2 regions of the Streptomyces sp. NPDC012508 genome follow, and region 2 is predicted to be linked to the other one. Evidence: predicted binding sites of a transcription regulator. Region 2 holds the regulator's gene; the other holds the start of a gene.
What was found. The regulator HrcA, encoded in region 2, represses chaperone genes, less so after heat shock. The targets are predictions, from matches to a motif close to TTNGCACTCNGNNNNNCNGAGTGCNAA.
Positions count from the first base shown of each region.

Region 1: the regulator HrcA is predicted to act here: its motif matches at 3,722-3,748, upstream of groES (co-chaperone GroES).

Region 1 is NZ_JBIBEO010000003.1:267,569-272,833, forward strand. It holds gene ACFY8U_RS11690 (RNA polymerase sigma factor) at 1-536, shown strand, start outside; gene ACFY8U_RS11695 (hypothetical protein) at 547-1,164, shown strand; gene ACFY8U_RS11700 (SAM-dependent methyltransferase) at 1,185-2,363, opposite strand; gene ACFY8U_RS11705 (polysaccharide deacetylase family protein) at 2,473-3,390, shown strand; partial or broken gene ACFY8U_RS11710 (polysaccharide deacetylase family protein) at 3,387-3,509, shown strand; gene groES (co-chaperone GroES) at 3,895-4,203, shown strand; gene groL (chaperonin GroEL) at 4,321-5,265, shown strand, end outside.
Region 2 is NZ_JBIBEO010000005.1:508,654-513,918, forward strand. It holds gene ACFY8U_RS19740 (DUF3097 domain-containing protein) at 1-552, opposite strand, end outside; gene ACFY8U_RS19745 (MBL fold metallo-hydrolase) at 563-1,285, opposite strand; gene hrcA (heat-inducible transcriptional repressor HrcA) at 1,438-2,457, shown strand; gene dnaJ (molecular chaperone DnaJ) at 2,458-3,597, shown strand; gene ACFY8U_RS19760 (nitronate monooxygenase) at 3,672-4,748, shown strand; gene ACFY8U_RS19765 (16S rRNA (uracil(1498)-N(3))-methyltransferase) at 4,745-5,265, shown strand, end outside.

The DNA of each region.
Region 1 (5,265 bases), on a different contig from region 2:
TCGGGCGGGCGGGCGAGGGCGGTACGTACGGTCCGTACGCCCTCCAGGCCGCGATCGCCGCCTGCCACGCGAAGGCGCCGGCGTACGAGGAGACGGACTGGCGGACGATCGCCGCGCTGTACGAGCGGCTCACGGCCGTCGCTCCCTCGCCGGTGGTCGAGTTGAACCGCGCGGTCGCCGTTTCGATGGCCGAGGGCCCGGAGGCCGGCCTCGCCCTCGTCGACGCGCTGGCGGAGGAACGCGCCTTGGTGGGGTACCACTTGCTGCCGAGCGTCCGCGGGGATCTGCTGGAGCGGCTGGGGCGGCCGGAGGAAGCGCGTGCGGAGTTCGAGCGGGCGGCCTCGCTGACCCGAAACGAACGGGAGCGGGAGCTGCTGCGGGAGCGGGCGGAACGGGCGGAGCCGCAGGGTCCGGCGGATCGGGTCGCACGGGCGGATGCGAAGAGGTCGGCGGATCGGGTCGAACAGGCGGATCCGGAGAGGCCGGCGGATCGGGTCGAACGGGCGGACGGGCGGGGCGCGTCGGAGGCTCGGTAGGGTCGGCGGCATGTCCTCACGCGCACCCCTGCCTCCGCCTCCGCCGCCCGCCGAGATACGGAGCTGGCCCGATCGTGAGGCCCGACTGGCCGACCGGGCGCGGGCGATGGCCGAGCTCAACCGCCTTCTGCTGGGCGGAGCGCGGCTGGCGGTCTTCCTGGCGTGGGCGGCCACCCTTCAGCTCGGCTGGGGGATCTGCGGCACCGGGTTCATCATGCTGGACCAGTCCAGCGACCCGTTCTCGGCCCTGTTCGCCTGCTTCTTCGTGGCCTTGGGGCTTCCTGCCGTGGTCCCCGCCGTCTTCTTCCTCGCCCGGGGCGTCCGCCGGGACCGCCAGGCGCGGGAGCGGCTGGTCCTGTGGGCCGCCCTCGACGGCGACCGCGCGGCCGACGCGCGGCTGCGCGAGCCCGTGCTGAGCGTGGTCTGGATGCTGGTCTCGCTCGCGATGTGCGCCGTCGGCCTCTGGCTCTCCCTGGCCGCGCCCGCGGAGGCGGTCGGCCCGGGGCGCGGCGGATACGGGACGGTGACCTACCTCATGGGGGCGGCGCTCGGCCTGTGGATCAACGGCCTGATCGGCGCGACGAAGGCGATCGACCACTACCGGCTGGCGGTACGGCTGGTGGCCTAGCCCTGGGCGTGGCCTCAGGCTTACGCTGGGTGGCCGATCAGCATCGTCGGGGCTCCCGCGACCCGGGTCAGGACGACCGTGGCGGCGTTGGGGCCCTTCGGCTTGACGCGGCGGCGGATCTCCTCGGGTTCGACCGCCGAGCCGCGCTTCTTCACCGTGAGCGTGCCGACCTCCCGCTCGCGCAGCAGCGCCTTCAACTTCTTGAGGTTGAAGGGCAGTTCGTCGGTGATCTCGTACGCCGTGGCGTACGGGGTGGGGGTGAGGGCGTCGGCGGTGACGTACGCGATCGTCTCGTCGATCAGCCCCCCGTCCAGCTCCTCGGCCACCTCGGCGACCAGATGCGCGCGGATGACCGCGCCGTCCGGCTCGTAGAGGTAGCGGCCGACCGGGCGGACCGCCGGATCGGGCAGGCCGCGGCCGGTCAGGCTCGCGCCGGAGGGCAGGAGGGTGGCGCGGCGGGTGCCGGGGGAGGTGCCGAACCACAGGACGGCCTCCTTCACGTCCCCGCCGTCAGAGATCCACTCGGCCTCGGCCTCCTCCGGCACCGCCTCGTGCGGGATGCCGGGCGCGATCTTCAGCGCGGCGTGCGGGGCCGTACGGGCGGCCTCGACCGCCCAGGAGAGGGGCGGTGAGTACGCCTCGGGGTCGAAGATCCGGCCCCTTCCGCCGCGCCGTGCGGGGTCCACGAAGACGGCGTCGTACGGGCTCGTGTCGATCTCGGTCACGTCCGCGCACCGCACCTCGATCAGGTCGGCGAGACCGAGCGCGGCTGCGTTGGCGCGGGCGACCTCGGCCGTCAGCGGGTCGCGGTCCACGGCCAGGACCGCGATCCCGGCCCGGGCGAACGCGAGGGCGTCCCCGCCGATCCCGCCGCACAGATCGGCCACGCCGCGCACCCCGAGCCCGTGGAGCCGCTTCGCGCGGTACGCCCCGACGGTCGCCCGCGTGGACTGCTCGACGCCGTGGGGCGTGAAGTACATCCGGTACGCGTCCTCGGCGCCGAACTTCGCCACCGCGCGCTGACGGAGCCGGGCCTGACCCAGCGCGGCCGAGACCAGCTCGGCGGGGTGCTCGCGGCGCAGCCGGGAGGCGACGGCCAGTTCCTGGGCGGGGTCGTAGTCGCGCAGGGCGGAGAGCAGCGTCTGGCCCTCGGGGGAGAGCAGTGCGGTGAAGGCGGCGAGGTCGGTCACCCGTCCCATTGTGGGCCAGCCGGGGGATGGTGGGCGCCGGGCGGCGGTGTCGGCGGCCCTGGCGGTCTCGGCGCTGACAGGATGCGGCGCCATGCAGCTAGTAAGACAAAAAGAACAGATGCGAGCAAAGCGATCCCTGCGTCTTCGCCGGTCGGTGGGTGCGGCGCTGGTCGTCGCCGCGCTCGGATCGGCCTGCGCGGGCCCCGCGGGCGAGAGCTCCGACAGCGGACGCAAGGCGCCCCCGCGCCCCGCCGCCGGTCAGCAGCAGCCCGAGGGTGCGGCCGCGGCACTCGACTCGTACGTCGAGAAGGTCCGCGAGCGGCGCGCCGCCAGGGTGCTCGCAGCCAAGAAGTGGGGCCTCGAACGGCCGCCCCTGGAGGCCCCGGCGCCGCCCGCGGTGAAGCCGAAGATCACCACGCGCAAGGGCTTCGAGACCGACGGCGAGGGTTTGCCGCCGGTCTTCACCACCGTGCCGACCAAGCAGAAGGTCGTCTTCCTGACGATCGACGACGGCGCGGAGAAGGATCCCGAGCTGCTGCGGATGATGAGCGAGCTGCAGATCCCTTACAGCGCCTTCCTCAGCGACTACGTCGTCAAGGACGACTACGGGTACTTCAGGAAGATGCGGGACTCCGGTGTCGCGCTGCACAACCACACCCTCAACCACCGCTATCTGCCCGGGCTTTCGTACAAGGCGCAGAAGCGGGAGATCTGCGGGATGCAGGACGTCATCGAGAAGCAGTTCGGCACACGGCCGCCGCTCTTCCGCCCGCCCTACGGCAACTACAACGAGGACACGCTGCGCGCGGCGCAGACGTGCGGGGTGAAGGCGGTCCCGCTCTGGGCCTCGGAGGCGTTCCCGGACCGGATGGAGTGGCGCGAGTGGGACCGGGACCTGCACCCCGGTGACATCGTGCTCACGCACTTCCGGGGCAAGGCGGACTGGAAGGGCTCGATGCCCGACATGATCCGCCGGGTGATGAAGACGATCACGGCCAAGGGGTACGCGGTCGCGAAGCTCGAGGACTACGTGTGAGGCGCGCGCGCCGGCCGGTGGCCGCCCTCGTGCTGGCCGGCGCGCTCCTGGGGGTGACGGGGTGCGCCTCGTCCGTGGACCCGATCGAGCGCCTGGGCCGCAAGGCGGCCGTGCGGGTGGGGGAGGTGGGGGCGGGGGACGGGACGCTCTCGCAGACGGCGGTCCGCGTCTTCCACACGCTGGCCGGGCTCGACGACGGGGGCCGGCTCACCGGCTGAGGGGGGCCAGGGCCCTGAGGGCCTCGATGCCGCCATAACCGCACCTTTGTGCGGAACCATCGGCTCCGTCGCGCCGTTGCCGGTACCGAGACCGAATCGCCACGCGCACTGTATTGGCACTCCGCTTGACCGAGTGCTAACCGCAGTCATAGTCTCGGCTCTGGCACTCCCCACTGGAGAGTGCCAACACAGCGACGGGCAGGTCCGGCACCCGCGACGACGGATCCACCTGGTCGCCACCTCAGACAGTTAGCCCCGTGAGATCTCCGAAGGGGGAGGTCGGATCGTGACGACCACCAGCTCCAAGGTTGCCATCAAGCCGCTCGAGGACCGCATTGTGGTCCAGCCGCTCGACGCCGAGCAGACCACCGCCTCTGGCCTGGTCATCCCGGACACCGCGAAGGAGAAGCCCCAGGAGGGTGCTGTCCTCGCCGTCGGTCCGGGCCGCTTCGAGAACGGCGAGCGCCTGCCGCTCGACGTCAAGGTCGGCGATGTCGTGCTGTACAGCAAGTACGGCGGCACCGAGGTGAAGTACAACGGCGAGGAGTTCCTCGTCCTCTCGGCTCGCGACGTGCTCGCGATCATCGAGAAGTAATTCACCGAAGTACCTGAAGCACATGCTTTGAGCTGCGCCCCTGACCCCGCACCGGGCGTCCGGGGCGCAGTTCGGTTTCACCAGTTTTTCGACATCCGAGAGGGCTGAATCGCTCCCATGGCGAAGATCCTGAAGTTCGACGAGGACGCCCGTCGCGCCCTTGAGCGCGGCGTCAACAAGCTTGCCGACACGGTGAAGGTGACGATCGGCCCGAAGGGTCGCAACGTCGTCATCGACAAGAAGTTCGGCGCTCCCACCATCACCAACGACGGTGTCACGATCGCCCGTGAGGTCGAGATCGAGGACCCGTACGAGAACCTCGGCGCCCAGCTGGTGAAGGAGGTGGCGACCAAGACCAACGACATCGCGGGTGACGGCACCACCACCGCCACCGTGCTCGCCCAGGCGCTGGTCCGCGAGGGCCTGAAGAACGTCGCCGCCGGTGCTTCCCCGGCCGCCCTGAAGAAGGGCATCGACGCCGCGGTCAAGGCCGTCTCCGACGAGCTGCTCGCGACCGCCCGTCCGATCGAGGACAAGTCGGACATCGCCGCCGTCGCCGCGCTCTCCGCGCAGGACCAGCAGGTCGGCGAGCTCATCGCCGAGGCCATGGACAAGGTCGGCAAGGACGGTGTCATCACCGTCGAGGAGTCCAACACCTTCGGTCTGGAGCTCGACTTCACCGAGGGCATGGCCTTCGACAAGGGCTACCTGTCCCCGTACATGGTCACCGACCAGGAGCGTATGGAGGCCGTCCTCGACGACCCGTACATCCTGATCCACCAGGGCAAGATCTCCTCGATCCAGGACCTCCTGCCGCTCCTCGAGAAGGTCATCCAGGCCGGCTCCTCCAAGCCGCTGCTGATCATCGCCGAGGACGTCGAGGGCGAGGCCCTGTCGACCCTGGTCGTCAACAAGATCCGTGGCACGTTCAACGCCGTGGCCGTCAAGGCCCCGGGCTTCGGCGACCGCCGCAAGGCGATGCTCGGCGACATGGCCACCCTCACCGGTGCCACCGTCATCGCCGAGGAGGTCGGCCTCAAGCTCGACCAGGCCGGTCTGGAC
Region 2 (5,265 bases):
GACGTCCGGGGACGAGACCTGTGCCGCGATGCGGGACTCCTTCGAGCCCGGCACCAGGTGGTCGACCAGGATGCCCAGCCGTGCGTCCGCCGCCGGGGCGAAGTCCGCGACGATCGCCGGGAGGTCGTCGATGCCCTCCAGGTACTCCACCACCACGCCCTCGATCCGCAGGTCGTCGCCCCAGACCCGCTCCACCAGCTCCGCGTCGTGCCGGCCCTCCACGTAGATCCGGCCGGCCCGCGCCACCCGGGCCCGCGCGCCCGGGACGGCGACCGAGCCCGAGGCCGTACGAGTGGGGCGCGTCGGGGTGGCCGAAGGGCGGGTCAGCGTGACCACCTTGCCCTCCAGCAGGAAGCCCCGCGGTTCCATCGGGAACACGCGGTGCTTGCCGAAGCGGTCCTCCAGGGTCACCGTGCCCGCCTCGCAGCGGATCACCGCCCCGCAGAAGCCCGTGGAGACCTCCTCCACCACGAGGTCCACCTCCGCCGGTACCTCCGGCACCGGGGCGGATCGCTTCCAAGGGGGCGTCAGGTCCGGGTTGTAGCTGCGCATTCGGGCGACGTTATGCGACGGAGAAGCGCCGTGCCAGCTCATCGCGCTGGCGCCGTACGAAGGCCGCGTCCACCACCGCCCCGTGCCCCGGCACGTACACCGCGCCCTCCCCGCCCAGCGCCAGCAGCCGGTCCAGGGCCGCCGGCCAGCGTGACGGCAGCGCGTCCGGGCCCGCCTGGGGCTCTCCCGACTCCTCCACCAGATCGCCGCAGAAGACGACCTCCGGCACGCCGGGCACGAAGAGCGCCAGATCGTGCGCCGTGTGGCCCGGGCCGATGTTCGCCAGCAGCACCTGGCGGCCCCCCAGGTCGAGCGTCCACTCCCCGGAGACCGAGTGGTGCGGCGCCACGAGCATGTCGGCCGCCTCCGCGGCTGCCCACTCCTCCACCCCTTGCCGTACCGCGTCCTCCCGCAGCGCGTCCCGCTCCCGTCGCAGCAGCTCGTCCACGCCCACCGCGCCGAACACCTCCGCCCCCGCGAACACCGCCGTGCCCAGCACATGATCGAAATGGGGGTGGCTCAGTGCGATGTGCGTCACTCTCCGGCCGCCCGTGAGCGCCTCCGCCTGAGCCCGCAGCTCCGCGCCCTCGGCGAGCGTCGAGCCCGTGTCGTACAGGAGGACGGCCTCCTCGCCGATGACCAGGCCCACCGTGGCGTCCCAGCCGGGCAGCCGCCGCCTCCCCACCCCGTTACCGAGCCGCTCCCAGCCGTACTCTTCCCAATCGGCATCCATACCGCGACGCTATCCGCAACGACGCGACCTCCGAGCGGCCTCCTTGCCAGGAGCGATGCCCGCCGCCGTACACTGGCCGGGGGATTCCTGGCACTCGAACAGGGCGAGTGCCAAATGCGGAGCAACCGATACGACAGCTGGAGGTGTGCGCGATGCTCAGCGAACGCAGACTCGAGGTGCTGCGCGCCATCGTCCAGGACTATGTCGGGACGGAGGAGCCGGTCGGCTCCAAGGCGCTCACGGAGCGCCACAAGCTCGGCGTCTCGCCCGCCACCGTGCGCAACGACATGGCCGTCCTGGAGGACGAGGGCTATATCGCCCAGCCTCACACCAGCGCCGGACGTATCCCGACCGACAAGGGCTACCGGCTCTTCGTCGACCGGCTCGCCGGCGTCAAGCCTCTGTCGACGCCCGAGCGGCGTGCGATCCACAACTTCCTCGACGGAGCCGTCGACCTCGACGACGTCGTCGGGCGTACGGTCCGGCTGCTCGCGCAGCTGACCCGCCAGGTCGCCGTCGTGCAGTACCCGTCGCTGACGCGCTCGACGGTCCGGCACGTGGAGCTGCTCTCGCTGGCCCCCGCCCGGCTGATGCTCGTGCTGATCACGGACACCGGCCGGGTCGAGCAGCGCGTCATCGACTGCCCGGCACCGTTCGGCGAGACCTCACTCGCGGACCTGCGCGCCCGGCTCAACAGCCGGGTCGTCGGCCGCCGTTTCGCGGACGTGCCGCAATTGGTGCAGGATCTTCCGGAGTCCTTCGAGGAGACGGAGGACCGCGGCACGGTCTCGACCGTGCTCGCGACCCTGCTCGAAACCCTGGTGGAGGAGCATGAGGAGCGGCTGATGATCGGCGGCACCGCCAATCTCACCCGCTTCGGCCATGACTTCCCCCTCACGATCAGGCCCGTCCTCGAAGCCCTTGAGGAGCAGGTCGTGCTCCTCAAGCTGCTGGGCGAGGCCAAGGACTCGGGCATGACCGTACGGATCGGGCACGAGAACGCCCATGAGGGCCTCACCTCCACGTCCGTCGTCGCGGTCGGCTACGGTTCGGGCGACGAGGCAGTCGCCAAACTCGGCGTGGTCGGACCGACCCGCATGGACTACCCCGGAACGATGGGAGCGGTACGCGCAGTGGCACGTTACGTCGGACAGATCCTGGCGGAGTCGTAAGTGGCCACGGACTACTACGCCGTACTCGGCGTACGCCGCGACGCGTCCCAGGACGAGATCAAGAAGGCATTCCGGCGGCTCGCCCGCGAGCTGCACCCGGATGTCAATCCCGATCCGAAGACGCAGGAGCGGTTCAAGGAGATCAACGCCGCCTACGAGGTGCTGTCGGACCCGCAGAAGAAGCAGGTCTACGACCTCGGCGGCGACCCGCTGTCCGCGTCCGGCGGCGGCGGTGGAGCCGGTGGCTTCGGCCAGGGCGGCTTCGGGAACTTCTCGGACATCATGGACGCGTTCTTCGGTACGGCGTCGCAGCGCGGGCCGCGCTCGCGCACGCGCCGCGGCCAGGACGCCATGATCCGGCTGGAGATCGACCTCAACGAGGCCGCCTTCGGCACGACCAAGGACATCCAGGTCGACACGGCCGTCGTCTGTACGACCTGTTCGGGCGAGGGCGCCGCGCCCGGCACGTCCGCCCAGACCTGTGACATGTGCCGCGGCCGCGGTGAGGTCTCGCAGGTCACGCGGTCCTTCCTGGGCCAGGTCATGACCTCGCGCCCCTGCCCCCAGTGCCAGGGCTTCGGCACCGTCGTCCCGACCCCGTGCCCCGAGTGCGCGGGCGACGGACGGGTCCGCTCGCGGCGCACGCTCACCGTGAAGATCCCGGCCGGTGTCGACAACGGCACACGCATCCAGCTCGCGGGCGAAGGCGAGGTCGGCCCCGGCGGCGGCCCCGCCGGCGACCTGTACGTCGAGATCCACGAGGTCCCGCACGAGACCTTCCAGCGGCGGGGCGACGACCTGCACTGCACGGTCACCATCCCGATGACGGCGGGTGCCCTCGGCACGAAGGTGCCGTTGCAGACGCTCGACGGGGTGGAGGAGGTCGACATCCGCCCGGGCACCCAGTCCGGCCAGTCGATCCCGCTGCACGGGCGCGGCATCACGCACCTGCGCGGTGGCGGCCGTGGCGACCTGATCGTGCACGTCGAGGTGACGACGCCGTCGAAGCTCGACGCCGAGCAGGAGCGGCTGCTGCGCGAACTGGCGAAGCTGCGCGGCGAGGAGCGGCCGACAGGTCAGTTCCAGCCGGGGCAGCAGGGGCTGTTCTCGCGGTTGAAGGACGCGTTCAACGGCCGGTAGGACCGGTCGTGTCGTGCCTGGAAGGGCGGTATCCGCAGGGCGGATGCCGCCCTTCCGTATGACACGATGCCTGCATGTCCACCGCGCTGAACGATCTCTCCCGATACCCGATCGTGCAGGCCCCCATGGCGGGTGGAGCGTCCTGCCCGGAGCTCGTAGGGGCCGTGTGCGAGGCCGGCGGGCTCGGGTTCCTCGCCGGGGGGTACAAGACCGCCGGCGGGCTGTACCAGGAGATCAAGCAGGTGCGCGGGCTGACCGGGCAGCCCTTCGGCGTCAACCTCTTCATGCCGCCCGGCGGGCAGCCGGGCGACCCCGCGGCCGTCGAGGTGTACCGGCACCAGCTCGCCGGCGAGGCCACCTGGTACGAGACGTCCCTCGGCGACCCCGACAACGGGCGCGACGACGCCTACGACGCCAAGCTCGCGATCCTGCTCGAAGACCCGGTCCCCGTCGTCTCGTTCACCTTCGGCTGCCCCGACCGGGACACGTTCCACGCCTTCGCCCGCGCCGGTACGTACACGATCGTCACCGTCACCTCGCCCGACGAGGCCCAGGCCGCCCAGCGGGCCGGCGCCGACGCGGTCTGCGTGCAGGGCGTGGAGGCCGGCGGACACCAGGGCACGCACCGCGACGACCCGGACGCCGCGCTCGCAGGGACCGGACTCCTCACGCTCATCACCCAGGTCCGGGAGGCCGTGCGGCTGCCGATCGTCGCGGCCGGCGGGATCATGCGCGGGGCGCAGATCGCCGCGGTCCTCGCCGCGGGGGCCGACGCCGCCCAGCTCGGCACCGCGTTCCTCGTGTGCCCCGAGTCGGGCGCGCACACGCTGCACAAGCAGGCCCTGACCAACCCCCTCTTCGTCCGCACCGAGCTCACCCGGGCCTTCTCCGGCCGCCCGGCGCGCGGGCTCGTCAACCGCTTCATGCGCGAGCACGGGCCGTATGCCCCCGCCGCCTACCCCGAGATCCACCACCTCACCGCGCCCCTCCGCAAAGCCGCCGCCACCGCGGGCGACGCGCAGGGCATGGCCCTGTGGGCCGGCCAGGGACACCGGCTGGCCCGCGATCTCCCGGCCGGCCAGCTGGTCGAGGTGCTGGCCGCCGAACTCGACACCGCACTCACCGCGCAGGCCCACAGGAGCGCCTCATGACCGCACCCGTCTTCGTCGTCGAGGCCGTCCCCGGCCCCGGCACCTTCCTCCTCGACGGTCCCGAGGGCCGCCACGCCGTCTCCGTGAAGCGGATGCGCGAGGGAGAGGAGCTCGTCCTCACGGACGGGCGGGGCGCCTGGGCCGACTGCGTCGTGCTCACCGCCGAGGGCAAGGACCAGCTGACGGTCCAGGTCTCGGGAGCGTACGAGGATCCCGAGCCCGCTCCCCGTATCACCGTCGTCCAGGCTCTGCCGAAGGGCGACCGGGGCGAGTTGGCCGTCGAGATCATGACGGAGACCGGCGTCGACGCGATCGTGCCCTGGGCCGCGTCCCGCTGCATCACGCAGTGGAAGGGCGACCGCGGTCTGAAGGCGCTCGCCAAGTGGCGGGCGACCGCGCGCGAGGCGGGGAAGCAGTCGCGCCGCACGCGCTTCCCCGAGGTCGCCGACGCGATGACCACCAAGCAGGTCGCCACGCTCCTCGCGGGCGCCGACTTCGCCGCCGTCCTGCACGAGGA